DNA from 3 places in the Mesorhizobium sp. CA15 genome. Region 1 is predicted to be linked to each of the others. Evidence: predicted binding sites of a transcription regulator. Region 1 holds the regulator's gene; each other region holds the start of a gene.
What was found. The regulator PhoB, encoded in region 1, activates phosphate uptake and scavenging genes when phosphate is short. The targets are predictions, from matches to a motif close to TGTCATNNANCTGTCAT.
Positions count from the first base shown of each region.

Region 2: a site for PhoB is predicted at 5,608-5,624, ahead of LB515_RS19265 (DUF1045 domain-containing protein). Genes of this name have one in related genera too.
Region 3: a site for PhoB is predicted at 2,935-2,951, ahead of LB515_RS06475 (acid phosphatase). Genes of this name have one in related genera too.

Region 1 is NZ_JAIUHQ010000008.1:25,253-32,540, forward strand. It holds gene pstA (phosphate ABC transporter permease PstA) at 1-540, shown strand, start outside; gene pstB (phosphate ABC transporter ATP-binding protein PstB) at 537-1,340, shown strand; gene phoU (phosphate signaling complex protein PhoU) at 1,361-2,068, shown strand; gene phoB (phosphate regulon transcriptional regulator PhoB) at 2,085-2,774, shown strand; gene LB515_RS15275 (ROK family protein) at 3,103-4,344, opposite strand; gene xylF (D-xylose ABC transporter substrate-binding protein) at 4,611-5,651, shown strand; gene LB515_RS15285 (sugar ABC transporter permease) at 5,901-7,253, shown strand; gene LB515_RS15290 (ATP-binding cassette domain-containing protein) at 7,281-7,288, shown strand, end outside.
Region 2 is NZ_JAIUHQ010000012.1:68,755-76,042, forward strand. It holds gene LB515_RS19240 (bifunctional 5-dehydro-2-deoxygluconokinase/5-dehydro-2-deoxyphosphogluconate aldolase) at 1-1,196, shown strand, start outside; gene iolD (3D-(3,5/4)-trihydroxycyclohexane-1,2-dione acylhydrolase (decyclizing)) at 1,230-3,074, shown strand; gene iolE (myo-inosose-2 dehydratase) at 3,110-4,024, shown strand; gene LB515_RS19255 (DUF3329 domain-containing protein) at 4,089-4,301, shown strand; gene iolB (5-deoxy-glucuronate isomerase) at 4,705-5,517, shown strand; gene LB515_RS19265 (DUF1045 domain-containing protein) at 5,762-6,469, shown strand; gene LB515_RS19270 (alpha-D-ribose 1-methylphosphonate 5-triphosphate diphosphatase) at 6,490-7,288, shown strand, end outside.
Region 3 is NZ_JAIUHQ010000002.1:618,824-626,111, reverse strand. It holds gene petA (ubiquinol-cytochrome c reductase iron-sulfur subunit) at 100-660, shown strand; gene LB515_RS06485 (cytochrome b) at 677-1,978, shown strand; gene LB515_RS06480 (cytochrome c1) at 2,000-2,857, shown strand; gene LB515_RS06475 (acid phosphatase) at 2,996-3,691, shown strand; gene LB515_RS06470 (adenine phosphoribosyltransferase) at 3,886-4,431, shown strand; gene LB515_RS06465 (MaoC family dehydratase) at 4,589-5,059, opposite strand; gene LB515_RS06460 (MaoC family dehydratase) at 5,056-5,526, opposite strand; gene corA (magnesium/cobalt transporter CorA) at 5,641-6,615, opposite strand; gene ychF (redox-regulated ATPase YchF) at 6,635-7,288, opposite strand, start outside.

The DNA.
Region 1 (7,288 bases):
ACGACGGTGGTGCGCTTCATCAACGACATCCTCTTGTCGGCGCCTTCCATCATCATCGGCCTGTTCGTCTACGAGCTGATGGTGCGGCCGATGGGGCACTTCTCGGCGATTGCCGGCGCGGTCGCGCTGTCGATCCTGGTGATCCCCGTCGTGGTGCGCACCACCGAGGACATGCTGAACCTTGTGCCCAACGCGCTGCGCGAAGCAGGCACCGCCATCGGAGCACCGCGCTGGGTAGTGATCCGCTCGGTTGCCTATCGCGCGGCGCTCTCCGGCATCGTCACCGGCATCCTTTTGGCGATCGCCCGCATCTCCGGCGAGACGGCGCCGCTTCTCTTCACCGCGCTCAACAACCAGTTCTGGTCGAGCAATCTCAATGCGCCGATGGCCAGCCTGCCGGTAACCATCTTCCAGTTCGCTCTCAGCCCCTACGAGGAATGGCAGCAACTGGCCTGGACGGGCGCACTCATAATCACCCTGACGGTTCTCGGGCTGAGCATCATCGCCCGCAGCCTAACCGGACGCAGAGAGGACAGATGAAACCGATGTTGTCCACCGACCTGAACGCAGCCGACACGACCGTCGAGAAGGCCAAGATCGAGGTCAAGAACCTCAATTTCTACTATGGCCAGTCGAAGGCGCTGAAGGACATCAACCTGTCCCTGCCCGAGCGCAGCGTGACCGCCTTCATCGGCCCGTCGGGCTGCGGGAAGTCGACGCTGCTGCGCGTGCTCAACCGCATCTACGAGCTCTATCCGAAGCAGAGCGCCGAGGGCCAGGTGCTGCTCGACGGCAAGAACATCCTCGACCGCTCGCAGGACCTCAACCTGCTCAGGACCAAGATCGGCATGGTGTTCCAGAAGCCGACGCCGTTCCCGATGTCGATCTACGAGAACATCGCTTTCGGCGTCAGGCTCTATGAGAAGATCAGCAAGGCTGAGATGGACAGCCGCGTCGAGCAGGCGCTGAAGCGCGCAGCACTCTGGAACGAGGTCAAGGACAAGCTCAACGCCAGCGGCCTAAGCCTCTCGGGCGGCCAGCAGCAGCGCCTGTGCATCGCCCGTACCGTTGCGGTGAAGCCCGAGGTCATCCTGCTCGACGAGCCGGCCTCGGCGCTCGATCCGCTGTCGACCGCCAAGATCGAGGAACTGATCGACGAGCTGCAGGCCGACTACACGATCGTCATCGTCACCCACAACATGCAGCAGGCGGCGCGCGTGTCGCGGCAGACGGCGTTCATGTATCTGGGCGAGCTGGTGGAGTTCGACCGGACCGAGAAGATCTTCACCTCGCCCCGCGAAAAGCGCACGCAGGACTACATCACCGGCCGCTTCGGCTGAGCTCATACGAGGACATCATCATGGCCGAACATACCGTCGCTTCCTTCGACGAGGATCTGAGGCAGATCAGCCGGCTCATCAACGACATGGGCGATCTCGCCGCCTCCATGGTCGGCGCTTCGACCAAGGCCCTGCTCGAGACCGACAATGCCATGGCGCAGCGCGTCGTTTCCGACGATGCCATCATGGACGCGCGCCAGCGCGAGCTCGACGACCGCGCCATCACGCTGATCGCCAAGCGCCAGCCGATGGCCGACGACCTGCGCAACGTGGTCGGCTCGATCCGCATGGCGGGCGACCTCGAACGCATCGGCGACCTCGCCAAGAACATCGCCAAGCGCGTCGGCTCGGTCGGCGTCAGCGCCGCGCCGCGCGACCTCACGCATTCGATCGATTCCATGGCGCAGCTGGTGCTGATCCAGGTCCAGGCCGTGATCCAGGAATATACGGTGGGCGACGCCACGGCGCTGGCCAAGCTTCGCAACGACGACGAGCGCATCGACGTCAAATACACATCCGTCTTCCGGGAACTCCTGACCTACATGATGGAAGACCCGCGCAACATAACCGCCTGCACGCATCTTCTGTTCTGCGCCAAGAATCTCGAGCGCATCGGCGACCATGTGACCAACATCGCCGAGAACGCCTATTATGTGCTGACCGGCACGCAATTGCCCGCGAATCGTCCCAAGCAGGACGAGACGACAATGTCGGCGCCGGCGGCCTGACGATGGGTATCTGCCAATGATCGCGCCACGCATCATGGTGGTGGAGGACGAGGAGCCGCTTGGTGTGCTGCTCCGCTACAATCTCGAATCCGAGGGTTACCAGGTCGAAGTGGTGACCCGCGGCGACGAGGCCGAAATCCGCCTTCAGGAAAACGTCCCCGACCTGCTCGTGCTCGACTGGATGGTGCCCGCGGTTTCCGGCATCGAGCTCTGCCGGCGCCTCAGGATGCGGCCCGAGACCGAGCGGCTGCCGATCATCATGCTGACGGCGCGGGGCGAAGAAAGCGACCGCGTGCGCGGCCTCTCGACCGGCGCCGACGACTATCTGGTCAAGCCGTTCTCGACGCCGGAGTTCATGGCGCGCGTCAAGGCGCTGCTGCGTCGCGCCAAGCCGGAGGTGCTGTCCAGCGTGCTCAAGGTCGGCGACATCGTGCTCGACCGCGAGTCGCACCGCGTCTACCGCAAGAAGAGCGAGATCAGGCTCGGCCCGACCGAGTTCCGGCTGCTGGAATTCATGATGCGTCATCCCGGCCGGGTGTTCTCGCGCAGCCAGCTGCTCGACAATGTCTGGGGCGAGACGATCTATATCGACGAACGCACCGTCGACGTCCATGTCGGCCGCCTGCGCAAGGCAGTCAACAACGGCCGCATGCCGGACGTCATCCGCACCATCCGCGGGGCGGGTTACGCGATCAGGGAAGATTAGGGGTAAGGCGCCGAGGCGCTGACGGATTCTGTCTCCAGCATCGGATCGCGTGCATTGGCGATTAGTCGAGACGCTTGTGCTTCGCACGGGCGGAGCAAGGAGCGCAGCGACGCAGCGCAGACCCGAGGATCCATTCCGTGATGTCGATGCGTTGCGACAGTCCAGAATTCTGTGCCGCTGCGCTCGACGCGTGAGGTAGCGGCATGGATTCCAGGGTCTCCGCGACGGAGCTTCGCTCCTGCTCCGCCCTGGAATGACGAAGCTGCGGGGCCTTCCCTTCGCTAATTTCAAGCGTCTGCTGCTGTCCCCGGACCTCTTCAAGGCTGCCTCAGGCCACGTTCTTTCCCGTCCCCGCTCTTGCCTGGCCTCCCGGCCCGAAAATCTCCTGGTCGACGAAGGTCAGCGCGCGCATGGCGCAGCCTTCGCGGATCAGCGGCAGTTCGTTCGGCTCGGTGTCGAAGGAGATCGATTCGGAGTGCTGGCCGCCGGCCGTCTGGGCGATCGCCTCGCGCAGCGCCGGCTCGATCAGGTCGAAGGCGGCCGCACTGACGCCGACCATGGCGACGGGCGCCGGGTCGATGAGGGCGAACAAGCTGCCGAGACCGAAACCAAGCGCTTCGCCAGCCCGGCGGTAAGCCTCCCGTTCGGGGCCGTCCCTCTCGCGCGCCTTCGCGGCAAGGGCCCGCATGTCGGCGTCGCCGACGTCGACCGGCTCGGCGTCCTCGCTCATTTTCATGGCGCTGCGCCAGATCGCATAGTTGCCGGCATAGGCCTCGACGCAGCCGCGGCGGCCGCAGCGGCAAAGCGCCCCGCCCGGGCGGTGAATCATGTGGCCGAACTCGCCGCCGGAGGAATGCGTGCCGGTGAACAGCGCACCCTTGAGCACGAGACCCATGCCGATGCCGTGCGACAACAGGATGGCGATGAAGTCGTCGCGATAGCGCTCCGGGTCGCGCCATTGCAGCGCTACCGCCATCATGTTGCAGTCATTCTCCATGGTGGCGGAGATGCCGAATTCCTTCTCGAGGATGTCGGCGAAAGGAATGTCGGTCAGCGGCGTTATCGGCGACCACAGCATGGAGCGCGCATGCGAATCGGTGATGCCCTGGATGCCCATGGCGATGCGGGCGACGCTGCCAATGTCGAGGTCGGGATCCTGCAGCCGGCGCCGCACGATCGCCACGCATTCGCCGATCAGCTCGTCGCGGGGCATAACAAGCGTGTCCAGGCGCTGCTGCTCCTCGGCAACAACCTGACCGGCATAGTCGATCACGGCGACCGACAGGAAGTTCAGCGACAACACCACGGTCAGCACCGCGGCTGCTTCAGGGTTCAGCGCAAGGCCGATCTGCGGCCGGCCGCGTTTCAACGCCGTCGGCTCGCTGGCCTTGCTTTCGGTGAGAATGCCCTCCTGGATCAGGTCGGCGGAGATCGCCGAAATGGTCGAGTGGCTGAGCCCGGTGGTGGCGGCAATTTCGGTCCGTGATGGCTGACCGGCGCGGCGTACCGCCGAAATCACCATGGCGCGGTTGCGCCGGCGCAAATCGTCGTGGCGGATTCCGACCGACATCGTTTCGCACGTCCTCCCCGGTCATCGCGGCCTTGTGATAATGCCATAGCCTCGCTGACACGCTAGGGATTGTGGCAGAAGCCAGGGGCCATGTCATTATTTATTGCGGATGCCGAAAAAAATGCCTGAGCCCATCAAAACCCATCAGAATCTCGGTTGACAGTGTCGTTACGCTGGACCACTATTTTTTTGAGGCTCGAAAAAAAGCCTCTGTGCCGGCCTTCGGGCCAGTCTGGGTCGCGCCGCACGGGCGCAGGGAGGATATCATGAAGAAATTTGCAGCCGCCATTCTGGCGGGCGTTGCCATGTCGCTGACGCTGGCGTCTGTCGCCGAGGCGAAGGACAAGGTGATCGGCGTGTCGTGGTCGAATTTCCAGGAAGAGCGCTGGAAGACCGACGAAGCAGCGATGAAGGCCGCCATCGAGGCCGCCGGCGACAAGTATATCTCGGCCGACGCGCAGTCCAATCCGGGCAAGCAGCTAACCGACGTCGAAAGCCTGATCTCGCAGGGCGCCAACGCGCTGATCATCCTGGCGCAGGATGCCTCGGCAATCGGCCCGGCGGTGCAGAAGGCGCTCGATGAAGGAATCCCGGTCGTCGGCTATGACCGCCTGATCGAGAACAAGGACGTGTTCTATCTGACCTTCGACAACAAGGAAGTCGGGCGCATGCAGGCCCGCGAGGTGTTCAAGGCCAAGCCGGAAGGCAACTATGTCTTCATCAAGGGCTCGGGCTCCGATCCGAACGCCGACTTCCTGTTCGCGGGCTCCATGGAAGTCCTGAAGGACGCCATCGACAGCGGCAAGATCAAGAATGTCGGCGAGGCCTACACGGACGGCTGGCTGCCGGCCAACGCGCAGAAGAACATGGAGCAGTTCCTGACCGCCAACGACAACAAGGTCGACGCGGTCGTGGCTGCCAATGACGGCACCGCCGGCGGCGTTGTCGCGGCGCTGACGGCGCAGGGGCTGGCCGGCACCGTGCCGGTCTCGGGCCAGGACGGCGACCACGCGGCGCTCAACCGCATCGCGCTCGGCACGCAGACCGTGTCGGTGTGGAAAGACGCGCGCGAGCTCGGCAAGAACGCCGCCGAGATCGCCTCGCAGCTCGCCGACGGCAAGAAGATGGGCGACATCGCCGGCGCCAAGGACTTCACGACGCCTGGCGGCAACACCGTCAAGTCGCTGTTCCTGACGCCGGTCGCGATCACCAAGGACAATCTCAACGTCGTCATCGACGCCGGTTGGATCAAGAAGGACGAGGTCTGCGCGGGCGTGCCCGCCGGCAGCGTCCAGGTCTGCAACTGAACCTTGCCGACGTTCGATCAAAAATACCTGCGCCGCGGCCAGGAGCGGTTCAACGAACCGCTCCTGGTTTTTGTTGCCGCAATCCCGGACGGAAAACCGCTACGCACTTTTCCTGGGATTGCTTTAAAGCCGCGGCGTTTTCAAAAAAGCCGCGGCGTTTTCAAAAGATTTTGCCGTTCTGCCTCAGGCGGATAGCTTCCAGCTGAGTTCCGGCATCCGCGCCAGACGGCAAGCCCGTGGGAGGAAATCATGACCGACACGACGTCTACCCAACCGGCGGACACCGCGCGCGCGTCGGAACTCGGCACTGTTGCCCGGTTCCTGAAGGCGACCGAGCTCGACACCCGCATGCTGGGCATGATCGGCGCGCTGCTCCTCATCTGGATCGGGCTGCATGTGATTTCCAGCCTGCGGCTTGGCGTCAACCCGCTCGACTTCGACAGCCGCACGTTCCTGACGCCGCGCAATCTCTGGAACCTGTCGGTTCAGTCTTCGGCCGTGGCGATCATGGCCTCCGGCATGGTGCTGGTCATCGTCATGCGCAACATCGACCTGTCGGTCGGGTCGGCCGAAGGGCTGATCGGCATGGTCATGGGCTTTGCCCAGGCGCATTTCCTGGTTCGCTTCGTCGGGCTTGAACTGGGAAACCCCTGGATCTGGGTTCTGGCGTTGATGATCGGCCTGGCGCTCGGCCTCATCATCGGCGCCTTCCAGGGCTTCGTTATCGCCTATCTCGAAGTGCCGGCCTTCATCGTCACGCTGGGCGGATTGCTGGTATGGCGGGGCGCTGCCTGGTGGGTCACCAGCGGCCAGACCGTTGCGCCGCTCGACGCCACGTTCCAGTTGATGGGCGGCGGCCCGGCGGGCTCGATCGGCGCCAGATGGAGCTGGGCCGTCGGCATCGTCGCCTGCCTGGCGGTTATCTTCATGCATTTCAACGGCCGCGTGCAGCGCAAGCGCTTCCGCTTCCCCCTGCGTCCGGTCTGGGCCGAGACGCTGCTTGCCACGGTCACCTGCGCGGTCATCCTGGGCGCGGTGTGGCTCGCCAACTCCTATCCGTGGCCGGTCGGCATCGTGAACCGCTACGCTGCCGCCAACAACATCACCGTGCCCGAAGGCGGGCTGTTCATCGCGCATGGCATCGCCATTCCGGTGCTGATGGCGGTCGCCGTCGGCCTGATCATGACCTTCGTCACCAAGCGCACTAGATTCGGCCGCTACGTCTTTGCCATCGGCGGCAATCCGGAAGCCGCCAATCTTGCCGGCATCAACACGCGCTGGATCACCATGAAGGTGTTCATGATCATGGGCGTGCTGGCGACGATCGCGGCGGCGATCTCGTCGGCCAGGCAGAACTCCTCGACAAACGCGCTGGGGACGCTGGATGAACTGCTGGTCATCGCCGCGGCGGTCATCGGCGGCACGTCGCTTGCAGGCGGTTCCGGGACCGTGCTCGGCGCCATGCTGGGCGCATTGCTGATGCAGTCGCTGCAATCCGGCATGGTGCTGCTCGGCGTCGATTCACCGCTGCAGAGCATCGTCGTGGGCGCCGTACTGGTCATCGCGGTGTGGCTCGACACCCTCTACCGCAAGCGCGTCTGAGCAAGGATTATAGAGAGGAAAGGGATCATGGCTGA
Region 2 (7,288 bases), on a different contig from region 1:
TCAAGCGCGGCGCCAAGGGCTGCATCGTCTATGACGGCCCGATCAGCGAGGACCTCGAGGACGGCATCATCGGCAAGGGTTTTCCGATCGAGATCTACAATGTGCTCGGAGCCGGCGACGCCTTCATGTCGGGCTTCCTGCGCGGCTGGCTCGGCGGCGAGAGCTTTGCCACCGCCGCGACCTGGGCCAATGCCTGCGGCGCCTTCGCCGTCTCGCGCCTGCTCTGCGCGCCGGAATATCCGACCTTCGAGGAGCTGCAGTTCTTTTTAAAGAACGGCAGCAAACACCTGGCGCTGCGCAAGGACGAGGCGATCAACCACGTCCACTGGGCAACGACGCGGCGGCGCGACATCCCCTCGCTGATGGCTTTAGCCTGCGATCATCGTGTGCAGTTGGAAGACGTTGCCGCGAAGGTCGGCGCAGATGTTTCGCGTATTCCCGACTTCAAGGTGCTCACCGTCAAGGCGGCGGCAAAGGTCGCTGCCGGCCGCGATGGCTACGGCATGCTGATCGACGAAAAATATGGCCGCGACGCCATGTTCGAATTCGCCCGTCATTCCTTCGCCTGGCTCGGCCGCCCGGTCGAATTGCCCGGGTCGCGGCCGCTGCGTTTCGAGTTTTCGCAGGATATCGGCTCGCAGCTCACCGAATGGCCGGTCGACCATTGCATCAAATGCCTGTGCTTCTATCACCCGGACGACCCGGAGGCGCTCAAAGTTGAGCAGCAGCAGAAGCTGCGCGCGCTGTTCGAGGCGGCGCGGAAGGTCGGCCGCGAGCTGCTGGTCGAGATCATCGCCGGCAAGCATGGCAAGCTCGACGACACCACCATTCCGCGCGCGCTTGAAGAGCTCTATGCGCTGGGCGTCAAGCCGGACTGGTGGAAGCTCGAGCCGCAGGCTTCCGCAGGCGCCTGGGCGAAAATCGAACAGGTGATCGTCAGGAACGATCCTTGGTGCCGTGGCGTGGTGCTGCTCGGGCTGGAAGCGCCGCAGGACGAGCTGGTCGCGGCGTTTGCCGCCACCGCCAATGCGCCGATCGTCAAGGGATTTGCCGTCGGCCGCACCATCTTCGTCAACGCCGCCGAACGATGGCTGGCCGGCAGGATGTCGGATGACGAGGCGATCGCCGACATGGCCGCGCGTTTCGAGCAGTTGACCGAGGCATGGCTTGCCGCGCGCGGCCGCAAGGCCGCATAACAAAGACCGCTGAAGGACTGCGGAGGAGACACCATGAGCAAGACAATCCGCCTGACGATGGCGCAGGCGCTGACCCGCTTCCTCAGCCGGCAAATGACCGAGATCGACGGGAAGAAGGTGTCGATCTTCGGCGGCGTCTGGGCCATCTTCGGCCATGGCAATGTCGCCGGCATCGGCGAGGCGCTCTACCAGGTCCGCGACGAGCTGCCGACCTTCCGCGCCCATAACGAGCAGGCGATGGCTCACGCGGCGATCGCCTATGGCAAGGCGAATTTCCGCCGCCGCTTCATGGCCGCGACCAGCTCGATCGGTCCCGGCGCGCTCAACATGGTGACGGCGGCCGCACTCGCGCATGTAAACCGGTTGCCCGTCCTGTTTTTGCCGGGCGATGTCTTCGCCAACCGCCTGCCGGACCCGGTGCTGCAGCAGGCCGAGGATTTCTCCGACGGCACCGCTACCGTCAATGACTGCTTCCGCCCGGTATCGCGCTATTTCGACCGCATCACGCGGCCGGAGCAGATCATCCCGGCGCTGAACCGCGCCATGCAGGTGCTGACCGATCCGGCCGAATGCGGCCCGGTGACGCTCTCGCTCTGCCAAGACGTGCAGGCGGAGGCCTATGATTATCCCGAAAGCCTGTTCGCCGAGCGCGTCTGGACACCGCGCCGGCTGCGCCCGGACCGCAACGAGCTGGCGGCAGCCGTCGCGGCGCTGAAGGGCGCCAGGAAGCCGCTGGTGATCGCGGGCGGCGGGGTGCTGTATTCGCAGGCTTCGGACGAGCTCGCCAAGCTGGTGCAGGGCGCTGGCATTCCGGTCTGCGAGACACAGGGCGGCAAATCCTCGTTGCCCGACGACGATCCGCTCAACATGGCGGCGGTCGGCGTCACCGGCACGTCGGCCGCCAACCGGCTGGCGGAAGAGGCCGATGTCGTGCTCGCCGTCGGCACCAGGCTGCAGGATTTCACCACCGGCTCCTGGGCGCTGTTCAAGAATGCCGGCCGCACCATTATTGGCCTCAATACCCAGGTCTTCGACGCCGGCAAGCATTGGGCGCTGCCGCTGGTCGCCGACGCGGCCGAAGGGCTTGCCGAGCTGTCCGCCGCGCTGAAGGGCTGGAAAGCGCCGGCCGCGTGGACCGACAATGCATTGAAGGGCAAGACGGAGTGGCAGGCCGCCGCCGCCAAGGTGACGGCCTCGACCAACGCCGCCTATCCGTCCGATGCGCAAGTGATCGGCGCCGTGCAGCGCGCCATGGGCTCGGGCGTCACGCTGCTGCATGCCGCGGGCGGTCTGCCCGGCGAATTGCACAAGCTCTGGCAGGCCGGCGCGCCGGGCTCCTACCATGCCGAATACGGCTTCTCGACCATGGGCTACGAGATCGCCGGCGGGCTCGGCGTCAAGATGGCGAAGCCCGACCAGGAGGTGGTCGTCATGGTCGGCGACGGCTCCTATCTGATGCTCAATTCCGAGATCGCCACTTCGGTGATGCTTGGCCTGAAGCTCACCATCGTTTTGCTCGACAATCGCGGCTATGGCTGCATCAACCGGCTGCAGATGGCGACCGGCGGCGCCAACTTCAACAACCTCTTGAAGGACGCCCGCCACGAGGTGATGCCTGACGTCGACTTCGCCGCGCACGCGGCAAGCTTAGGTGCCGTGGCCGAGAAGGTAGCGTCGATCGCCGAGCTGGAGACGGCACTGGCCAAGGCGAAGAAGAACGACAAGACGACGGTGCTGGTCATCGACACCGACCCGCTGGTCTCGACCGAGGCGGGCGGCCATTGGTGGGATGTCGCCGTGCCGGAGGTCTCGTCGCGACGCGAAGTCAATGCCGCGCGCAAGAAATACGAGGAAGCCGTGGGCAGCCGTCAGGGCTGAACCGGCTCGCAACGAACCGACATTGGAGTGACGACTTGAAAGCCAAACTGGGCATGTCCCCCATCGCATGGTGGAATGACGATCTCGTGGAATTGAGCGATGACGTGTCGCTGGAAGAATGCCTGCGCCAGTCGCGCTCGGCCGGCTTCACCGGTATGGAGATGGGCCGCCGCTTCCCCAATGATCCGAAGGTGATGCTGCCGATCCTGAAGGAGGCCGACGTCACGCTTTGCGGCGGCTGGTTCTCAGGCACGCTTGTCAACGAGGACATCTCCCGGAACAAGGACCGCATCCAGCCGATGATCGACCTGTTCAAGGCGGTCGATGCGCCCTGCATCGTCTATGGCGAGGTCGGCCGGTCCATCCAGGGCGACCGCTCCAAGCCTCTGGCCACCAAGCCGAAACTTTCCGCCGACGAGATGAAGGCTTACGGCCGGCGCGTCACCGAGTTCGGCGAGTGGTGCGCTGAGCAAGGCATGCCGCTCTCCTACCATCACCACATGGCGGCGGTGGTCGAGACCGAGCCGGAGCTCGACGCCTTCATGCGCAACTCCGGCGAAGGCATTCCGCTGCTGCTCGATGCCGGCCATCTCGCCTTTGCCGGCGGCGACGTGCTGCGCGCCATTGACAATCACCACAAGCGCATCAACCACGTCCATGTGAAGGATGTTCGCATGGGCGTGATCGACAGGCTCGACCGCACGAAACAGTCCTTCCTCGACGCCGTGGCGCTCGGCGCCTTCACCGTGCCGGGCGACGGCTCACTCGACTTCGGGGCGATTGTCCAGCGTTTCGCCGATCATGGCTATGAAGGCTGGTTCGTGGTCGAGGCCGAGCAGGATCCGAAGAAGAACCCGCCGCTCAAGATGGCCCAAGTCGGCCACAAGGAACTTATGCGGGTGATGACGGCCGCCGGCTATACGGTCGAGACGCAGGGTTTTCCGGCCTGAGCAGTGGATTAGTCGGGGCGCCCGGTTTATCCGTTGTGCTTTCGGCAAATCCTGGATTGGCGCGATGAAAGACTATGAGCATCCCTTCTTCCGGCCGCTGTGGCGCCGTATGGCGGTCGTCGCGGTCTGCCTGGTCTGGTCGGTGATCGAATTCGCGTCCGGCACGCCGTTCTGGGGCGTCATCGCGCTGGGCTTCGCCGGCTATGCCGTGTGGCAGTTTTTCTACCTCTACAAATCGGAGGAGGAGAACAAGGCCGAACCCGGACCGAAGGAGTGACTAATCCATGGCTCAGAAGCGTCTACGGATCGGATACTGCGTGCATGGCGGATCGCATGCGTTGGCGATTAGCCGAAACGCCCCTCGCTTCGTCATCCTAGGGCGGAGCAAGGAGCGCAGCGACGTAGCGCAGACCCTAGGATCCATGCCATGACTTTGACGTGTCGCGACGGTGCAGACAATGGCGCCGAAACGCCGGCCCAGACAGCCTCTTTCTGCACGGCTGCATTCTACGGCAGGTGTAACGGCATGGATTCTAGGGTCTGCGCGCGTCGCTTCGCTCCTAGCTCCGCCCTAGAATGACGACGTTGCGAGGGAACCGGCCAATCTCCAAGGTTTTCGCGATAGTCCATCGGATTCTTAGCTGCGCGAATGGGGCGCCCAAGAATTAGGAGAGCCAAAAATGTCGAAACTGCTCGTCAAGGCCGATAAGGGCCACGGCCATGTCGCTCATGTCACGCCGCAAAGCGCCGGCTGGACCTATGTCGGTTTCGACCTGCATCGGCTTCGTCCGGGCGAGACGGTGTCCGGCAAAACCGGCGAGCGCGAGGTCTGCCTGGTGTTCGTCACCGGCAAGGGCAAGGCATCGGCCGGCGGCAAGGATCTCGGCCTGCTCGGCGAGCGCATGTCGCCCTTCGAAGGCAAGCCGTGGTCGGTCTATGTGCCGCAAGGCGCCGACTGGTCGGTGACCGCCGATACCGAGCTGGAACTCGCCGTCTGCTCGGCGCCTGGCCTCGGTGGCCGTCTGCCGGTGCGCGTCATCGGACCTGACGATCTCGGCCAGGAGGTGCGCGGCAAGGGCACCAACACGCGCTACGTCACCAACATCCTGCCCGAGGGCAAGCCGGCTGATTCGCTGCTGGTGGTCGAGGTGATCACGCCCGGCGGCCACACGTCGAGCTATCCGCCGCACAAGCACGACCGGGACAATCTGCCGGCCGAATCCTATCTCGAGGAGACCTATTACCACCGCCTCAACCCGCCGCAGGGCTTTGCCTTCCAGCGCGTCTACACCGATGCCGACCGCAACGGCGTGCGCGAGCTGGACGAAGCGATGGCGATCGAGGACGGCGATGTCGTGCTGGTGCCCAAGGGCTATCACCCTTGCGCCGCCTGCCACGGCTACGACCTCTATTACCTCAACGTCATGGCCGGACCGAAGCGGACGTGGAAGTTCCACAACGCGCCCGAGCATGAATGGCTGATGAAGGCCTGATCGGCACGCCGGCAAAGCCGTTGGTCCAGCCCGGAAAAATCGTCGGCTAACGAGCTCCGTGCTGGACTTGCCTTCGAAAACCCACGAAAGCTTCGTCAATCCGTCATGGAAATCACCTATGGCAGCGGTTCCGGTGCATGTCGCCGCAAGCGCTCCGGCGTTTGGGCCACGACCTGCCAAGACAATGACTTGAAGCGCGTCGCATATTCCTTCGGGGGCGCAGCGCGCTTGACGAGGAACGCCCATGCGCTACGCCATCTACTACACCCCGGGACAGGACGAGAAGCTGGCGCGCATTGCCGCCAACTGGCTGGGCCGCGACCCGTTTGGCGCGGCGACGCGGCCGGTCGAGGCCGTGGGCGATCTGTCGGCCGCGGAAGTCGCTTTCCATACTGCCTCTGCCCGGCGCTACGGATTCCATGCGACGCTGAAAGCCCCGTTCCGGCTGGCGCCGAACGAGACGGAAGCTTCGCTGCGCGCCGCGCTCGACGCTTTCGCCGAGACGACGCCGCCTGTGATCATCCCGCGTCTCGTCGTCGGCCAGATCGACGGCTTCTTCGCGCTGGTGCCGGAAACGCAGTTCGCGCCGCTCAACGATTTCGCCGGCGAGGTGGTGCGCGCCTTCGATCCGTTCCGCGCGCCGCTGACCGAGGCCGAGATCGAGCGCCGCAGCCCCGATGCGCTGAAGCCGGACGAGTTCCGCAACCTCTGCCAATGGGGTTACCCTTACGTCTTCGACACGTTCCGCTTCCACATGACGCTGTCGGGGTGGGTCGGGCCACGGGAAAGCCCACGTCTTCGTGCAGCGATCGACGGCCTGTTCGCCGATGTGCTGCGGCAGCCGGTGCCGGTGGATGCGCTGACATTGTTCGTCGAAAGCGAGCCCGGCGCCCCGTTCATGGTGCTTTCCCATCATGCGCTTGGCCGTAGCCCCGCCCGCAAAACAGCTTGATTGATATAGGACCGCCCTCGATGACCGCCGAAACCGTTCTCACCAATGCCCGCATCGTGCTGCCCGAGGAAATCGTCGAAGGCTCGCTTTTGTTGCGCGACGGCCTGATTGCCGCCGTCGAGCCGGGTGCTGCCCGCATCGGCGAGGATATGGGCGGCGACTACATCATCCCGGGCCTTGTCGAGCTGCACACCGATCACCTCGAGGGCCATTACGCGCCGCGTCCGAAAGTGCGCTGGAACCCGATCGCCGCCGTGCTTGCCCATGACGCCCAGGTCGCCACCGCCGGTATCACGACGGTGCTCGACGCCTTGCGCGTCGGCATGGACGAGGATGCCGACCTGAAATCCGACGATGTTCGCAAGCTGGCCGACGCGATCGAGGACAGCGTGCGCCAGGATCGGCTCAGGGCCGACCATTTCATCCACCTGCGCTGCGAGGTCTCGGCGCCGGACTGCCTCGAGGCTTTCGCCAATTTCGAGACCGACGAGCGGGTTAAGCTCGCCTCGCTGATGGATCACGCGCCCGGACAGCGCCAGTTCGTCAACCTCGAGACCTATGCCTACTACTACCAGCGCAAACTGAAGCTGACGGACCGCGACTTCCAGAAATTCTGCGAGAAGCGGATGGCCGAATCGGCCCGCAATTCCGGTCCGAACCGGGTCTTCATCTCAGCCGCCTGCCAGGAGCGCGGCATCGTGCTGGCGAGCCATGACGACGCGACCGCCGGCCATGTCGACGAAGCGATCGAGCAGGGCGTGCGCGTCGCCGAGTTCCCGACGACGCAAGAGGCGGCAAAGGCCTCGAAAGCCGCAGGCC
Region 3 (7,288 bases), on a different contig from region 1:
AATTCGCTAGCCTGTTCGCCATGCGCTGTCGGGCAGGTGCGATTGAGCGGGGACAAGGCTCGGCCTCCGGTTAGGAAGAGGCGAAAGGATCAGGCACCCGTGAGCGCAACCGATATCCACGATCCCAACCGTCGCGATTTTCTCTACGTAGCCACCGGCATGGCCGCCGTTGTCGGCGCCGGAGCCGTCGCGTGGCCGTTCATCGACCAGATGCGCCCCGATGCCTCGACCCTGGCGCTGGCTTCGGTCGAGGTCGATGTTTCTTCACTGCAGCCCGGCAGCTCGCTGGTCGTCAAGTGGCGCGGCAAGCCGGTGGTGGTGCGCAACCGCACCGAAAAGGAAATGAAGGACGGCGCGGCCGTCAATCTCGCCGATCTCAAGGATCCCATCGCACGCAACGCCAACCTGCCGTCCGACGCGCCGGCGACCGACGCCAACCGCACCACGCCCGGCAAGGAAGCCTGGATGGTGATGGTGCAGGTCTGCACGCATCTCGGCTGCATCCCGCTCGGCCAGGAAGGCGATTTCGGCGGCTGGTTCTGCCCGTGCCACGGTTCGCAATACGACACCGCCGGCCGCATCCGCAAAGGCCCGGCCCCGGAGAACATGGCGATCCCGGTATTCAAGTTCATTTCCGATACCAAGATCCTTATCGGTTGAGGCAGGGGACATTTCGATGAGCGAGGGACACTCGACCTATACGCCTAAGACCGGTATCGAGCGCTGGTTCGACGCCCGCATGCCGCTGCCGCGGCTGGTCCATGACAGCTTCGTCGCCTATCCAGTGCCGCGCAACCTCAACTACATGTGGACGTTCGGCGGTATCCTGTCGCTCATGCTGGCCGCGCAGATCCTGACCGGCATCGTGCTGGCGATGCACTACACCTCCGACACCAATCTCGCCTTCGATTCGGTCGAGAAGATCATGCGCGACGTGAATTCGGGATGGCTCTTGCGCTATCTCCATTCCAATGGCGCCTCGTTCTTCTTCGTCGCCGTCTACATCCATATCTTCCGCGGCCTGTTCTACGGCTCCTACAAGGCGCCGCGCGAGCTCTTGTGGATCCTCGGCTGCATCATTTACCTCCTGATGATGGCCACCGGCTTCATGGGCTACGTGCTGCCTTGGGGCCAGATGAGCTTCTGGGGTGCTACCGTCATCACCGGCTTCTTCAGCGCCATTCCGCTGGTGGGGAACTGGATTCAGGAACTGCTGCTCGGCGGCTTCGCCGTCGACAATCCAACGCTGAACCGCTTCTTTGCGCTACATTACCTGTTGCCGTTCATGATCGCCGGCGTTGTCGTGCTGCACATCTGGGCGCTGCATGTCGTGGGCCAGTCGAACCCGACCGGCATCGAGGTCAAGTCGAAGACCGACACCGTCGCCTTCACGCCCTACGCCACCATCAAGGACGCGTTTGGCATGATCGTGTTCCTGTTCGTCTTCGCCTATTTCGTCTTCTACCTGCCGAACTTTCTCGGCCATCCGGACAACTACACGGTCGCCAACCCGCTGAAGACTCCGGCCCACATCGTTCCGGAATGGTACTTCCTGCCGTTCTACGCGATCCTGCGCGCCATCACCTTCAACATCGGCCCGATCAACTCCAAGCTCGGCGGCGTGCTGTGCATGTTCGGCGCCATCGCCATGCTGTTCCTGGTGCCGTGGCTCGACACTTCCAAGGTGCGCTCGGCGGTCTATCGTCCATGGTACAAGCTGTTCTTCTGGCTGTTCGTAGCCGACGCCATCCTGCTCGGCTGGCTGGGCTCGCAGCCGGCGGAAGGCAGCTATGTGTTCATGGCGCAGATGGCGACGCTGTTCTACTTCGCCTTCTTCCTGGTCGTCATGCCGGTGCTCGGCCTGATCGAGACGCCGCGCAGGTTGCCGAACTCGATCACCGAGGCCGTGCTTGAAAAGAAAAAGGGCGGCAGCGGACATCCGGCACGCGCTGCCGCCGCGCCGGAAACCACGGGCTGAGAATCTGAGGGGATTTTGGGTATGAAGAAGATTCTCACCTCGCTGGCGCTGCTTGGCCTGGTGGTCGCGGGCACCGCTGCCATCGCCGCCGAAGAGGAACACAACGCGGCCGCTCCGACGCATTTCCCGATCAACGAACCGAAGGAAATGAGCTGGAGCTTCGCCGGTCCGTTCGGTACCTATGACAAGGCGCAGCTGCAGCGCGGCCTGAAGGTCTACAAGGAAGTTTGCTCGGCCTGCCACTCGATGAACCTGGTGGCTTTCCGCACGCTGGAAGGCCTCGGCTATTCGGAGGCGCAGATCAAGACTTTGGCCGCCGAATACACCATCCATGACGGCCCGAACGATGCCGGCGACATGTTCGATCGTCCCGGCAAGCCGTCGGATCACTTCCCGGCGCCGTTCCCGAACGAGCAGGCCGCGGCATCCGCCAATGGCGGCGCCGCGCCGCCCGACATGTCGCTGCTTGCCAAGGCACGCGGCGTCGAGCGCGGCTTCCCGCGCTTCATCTTCGACATCTTCACCCAGTATGCGCAGGGCGGCCCGGACTACATCCACTCGCTGCTCACCGGCTACGACCAGACGCCGCCGGCCGGCATGGTGATCCCGGAAGGCACGCACTACAACCCGTACTTCCTGTCCGGCGTGTCGTTGAAGATGCCCAAGCCGCTCTCGGACGGCCAGGTGACCTATGACGACGGCTCGCCGCAGACCGTCGACCAGTATGCGCGCGACGTCTCGGCCTTCCTGATGTTCGCGGCCGAGCCGCATCTCGAGGATCGCAAGAAAACCGGCTTCCGCGTCATGATATTTCTGCTGGTCTTCGGCGCATTGGTCTACATGACCAAGCGCAGGGTGTGGGCCGACGTGGCGCACTGAGGCGGCGTCGATCGCAAGAATTTTGAAAGGGCGCCACAAGGCGCCCTTTTGTATTTCGGCGCGCGCAAACCGGGGCGTGTCACATGACCGTCATCGCTCGTGGCGATCCTGCCTCGCACTCACCAAAGGATCGCACCCATGAAAAGATATGCATCGCTCGCGGCGGGTTTCCTGCTGCTTGTCACCGGATATGTCGCCCATGCCGATGAGGCCCAGCCTTTCGTCACCAGCAAGGACATTGACCTGACGATGATCCTGCCGCCGCCACCGGCCAATGACTCGCCGGAAACCAAAGCCGAGCTCGGCGAGGTGCTGACGCTGCAGGTGACGCGCACGCCGGAAATGGAAAAGCGCGCCATCGCCGACGCCGAGGAGAATATCTGGCGCTTCGCTGACGTCATGGGCCCGAATTTCAACAAGGAGAAGCTGCCGAAGTTCAGTGCCTTCTTCGATCGCGTCGTGGCGACCGAAGGCGCCGTCGTCGATCCCGCCAAGGATGTCTGGAAGCGGCCGCGGCCGCATCAGCTCAGCGATCTGGTCAAGCCGGTCGTGAAGCTGTCGAGCTCCGGTTCCTGGCCGTCTGGTCATGCGACGGTCGGCACCATGATGGGCATCGTCCTTGCCGACATGGTCCCCGAAAAGCGCGCCGAGATCATGGCGCGCGCGGCCGAATTCGCCCACAACCGCGTGGTCGGCGGCATCCATTATCCGTCCGACATCGAGATGGGCAAGATCTCCGGCAGCGTGATCGCCGCGGTCCTGCTCAACCGTCCCGATTTCAAGGCCGAGTACGAAGTGGCGCGCTCCGAGCTGCGCTCGGATCTCGGCATGTAGCCGCTCGGTAGCGCCTGCTTTTCGAAGGGCGCCTTCGCGGGCGCCCTTTTTCATTATGGCCGAGGCCGATCGGTGCCGATCCTTTGCCGGATGTGCTTGTCTCTGGCGCGACATCGCGGTAGCCCTTGTCGGTCGCGTCGGGCAGCAAAGGCCGACGCCGCCAAATCCGACAGCCGGACACGCGGAAAGCCTCGATGAAATCCTCCCTCGAAGACACGCTGCTTGCGGCCATCCGCACCATTCCGGACTACCCCAGGCCCGGCATCCTGTTTCGCGACATCACCACGCTGCTTGGCGACGCGCGCGCCTTCCGCCGCGCCATCGACGAGCTGGTCCATCCCTATGCGGGATTGAAGATCGACAAGATCGCCGGCATTGAGGCGCGCGGCTTCATCCTCGGCGGCGCCGTGGCGCACCAGCTTTCGGCAGGCTTCGTGCCGATCCGCAAGAAAGGCAAGCTGCCCTACGAGACGGTGCGCGTCGCCTACAGCCTCGAATACGGCCTGGACGAGATGGAGATGCACAAGGACGGCGTCTCGCCGGGGGAGAAGGTGATCGTGGTCGACGACCTGATCGCCACCGGCGGCACGGCGGAAGCCGCGGTGAAGCTGCTGAGGCAAATCGGCGCCGACATCGTCGCGGCATGCTTCGTCATCGACTTGCCGGACCTCGGCGGCCGCCAGAAGCTGGAAGCGCTAGGCGTGCCGGTGAGGACGTTGATCGGGTTCGAGGGGCATTGATCTTCTCCTTCTCCCCTTGTGGGAGAAGGTGTCGCCGAAGGCGACGGATGAGAGGTGTTCCAGGGAACGCCAACGTCGCACTTCGCTGGAACACCCCTCATCCGTCTCGGCGCTGCGCGCCGATCCACCTTCTCCCACAAGGGGAGAAGGAGAGGCGCTATCCCACCTTCACCAGAACGGCGCTGTCGAACTCAATCACCTTGTCGCCGGTCGAATCGAAACCTTCCGAACGCAGCGTCAGCAGGTTCCAGCCGGGCCGCCCGGCGAGCGGGCGGTGCGCCTGCGCGGTGCGCGTGAAAGTCACGGTCTCGCCGGCATAGACCGGCTTCAGCCACTTCAAATTGCGGAAGCCGGGCGAGGGGCCGAATTCGGGCTGCGGACCGGGGCCTGTCCAGCGCACGCCCTCGGTCTCCATGCGCTTCTCGAGGTTGTATTTCATCCAGGTGGCGGCAGTGTGCCAGCCTGAGGCGCAGAGCCCGCCAAGCACGCTCTTCTTCGCCGCCTCTTCATCGACGTGGAAGACCTGCGGATCGTATTTGTTGGCAAACGCCCTGATCTCGTCGGCTTCGAATTTATGCGAGCCGAGCGTGACGGTCTCGCCGATCAGGAAATACTCGTCCAGGGTCATGACGGGTCCCTTGCGGCATCACGCGCTAGGAACATCCCGGTGTTTTCGAGTTCGAAGACGCTTTCGCCGCGCTGGTTGACGAGCTCGCTGCGCATAGTGATCAAGCCGAGCTGCGGCCTCGATTTCGACTGGCGCTTGGAAAGTATGGTGAGCGTGCCGGTAAGCCTGTCGCCGGCCAGCACCGGCTTCTTCCATTTCACATGCTCGATGCCGGGCGACCCCTGCGAGGTCGAATCGAGCAGGAAGGCGTCGCACAGCATGCGCATGAACATCGCGCAGGTATGCCAGCCCGAAGCCGAAAGCCCGCCGAGGATGCTCGCCTTGCCGGCTTCCTCGTCGAGATGCATCGGCTGCGGATCGAACTCCGAAGCGAATTCGATGATCTCGGCGGCACTTACGTCCTTGCTGCCGAGGTCGAGCGAGGCGCCCTCGGCGAAATCCTCATAGGCCCAGGTCTTTCCGGTCATGATCGGCAATCCGGTTGACGAACGCGATCCCCAAGGATCGGAAAACCCGGATGCCGGCCCAAGTCGATTTGGTCAAGTGATTTCTGGTAAGCCAGCCGTCGCCGGCCAAGTCCGTCAGAGCCAGCCGCGGCGGCGGAAATACCAGAAGGGCAGGATTGCCGAGACGACCATCAGGGCGATGGCGAACGGGTAGCCGAACTCCCATTTGAGCTCGGGGATGATGTCGAAGTTCATGCCGTAGATCGAGGCGACCAGCGTCGGCGGCAGGAAGATGACGGCGGCGACCGAGAAGATCTTGATGATGGCATTCTGCTCGATCGAGATCATGCCGAGCGTGGCGTCGAGCAGGAAGGAGATCTTCTGCGACAGGAAGGTGGCATGGTCGGCAAGCGAGAGCACGTCGCGCGACAGCGTCTTGATGCGGGCGCGCACATCCTTGCTCATCTTGGTCTGGTCAGCGACATGGGCGAGAAAGCCGGCCAGGCGCTGCAACGAGATCAGGCTGTCGCGGACCGAGGAAGCGATGTCCTCCTTGCGGCCGATGCCTTTGAGGAGCTCCTGGAAATCGCGGTTGCGCTTCGAGGCCTTGGTCGAGCGCGCCTCGAAAATGTCGCGCGAGATCGTTTCCACCTCGCGGCCGGCGCGCTCGAGGATGTCGGCCAGGCGATCGACGATCGCCTCGAGGAGGCCGATCAGGATGGTGTCGCCGCTGGTGCAGCCGGTCGCCACCTTCTCGGCGCGCTGCGGGAAAGTCTTGAAGGCCTTGGGCTCATGATAGCGGATGGTGATCAGCCTCTTGCCGGCGAGCGCGAAGGTCACCGGCGACATCAAGGGATCGTCGGCCTCGGTCTGCGCCGGCAGCACGGCGGTCATGAAGTAGCCGCCGTCCTCGATATAGAGCCGGCTCGAAATCTCGATCTCTTCCATTTCCTCGCGGGTCGGGATGGCAATGCCCAGCCAGCTCTCGATGCGCGCCTCTTCCTCCTTGGTCGGGTTGAAAAGATCGGCCCAGACGACCCTGTCGCCATCCGCCGCAAGGTCCTCGGTAAGACGCAGGCGATCATTGTCCACGACGAAGGTTTTTATCATCGCCGGGTCTCCCTGGAGATCAGGTGTTGAACTTGAACAGCATGATGTCGCCGTCCTGAACGACGTATTCCTTGCCTTCGTCTCGCGCCTTGCCGGCTTCCTTGGCGGCCGCTTCGCCGCCCAGCGTGACGAAGTCGTTGTAGGCGATCGTCTGGGCGCGGATGAAGCCGCGCTCGAAATCGGTGTGGATGACGCCGGCCGCCTGCGGCGCCTTATCGCCCTTGTGGATCGTCCAGGCGCGCGTCTCCTTCGGTCCGACGGTGAAATAGGTGATCAGGTGCAGGAGCTCGTAGCCGGCGCGGATCACCTTGTTGAGGCCCGGCTCATCGAGGCCGATCGAGGCAAGGAATTCCATTTCCTCCTCGTCTGAAAGCTGGGCGACTTCAGCCTCGATCGCCGCCGAGATCACAACCGTGCCGGCGCCCTGCGCGGCCGCCATCTTCTCCACCGCCCTGGTGTGCTCGTTGCCGGTGGCGGCGTCTGCCTCGGCGACGTTGCAGACATAGAGAACGGGATGCGAGGTGAGCAGGTTCAGCCCCTGCAGGATGCGCAGGTCCTCCGCGGCGATGCCGTTGAGCAGGAAGCGCGTCGGCTTGCCGGCTTGCAGAAGCTCGAGCGCGGCCTCCATCATGGGCAGGACGGCCATGGCCTCCTTGTCCTTGCCGGCGGCGCG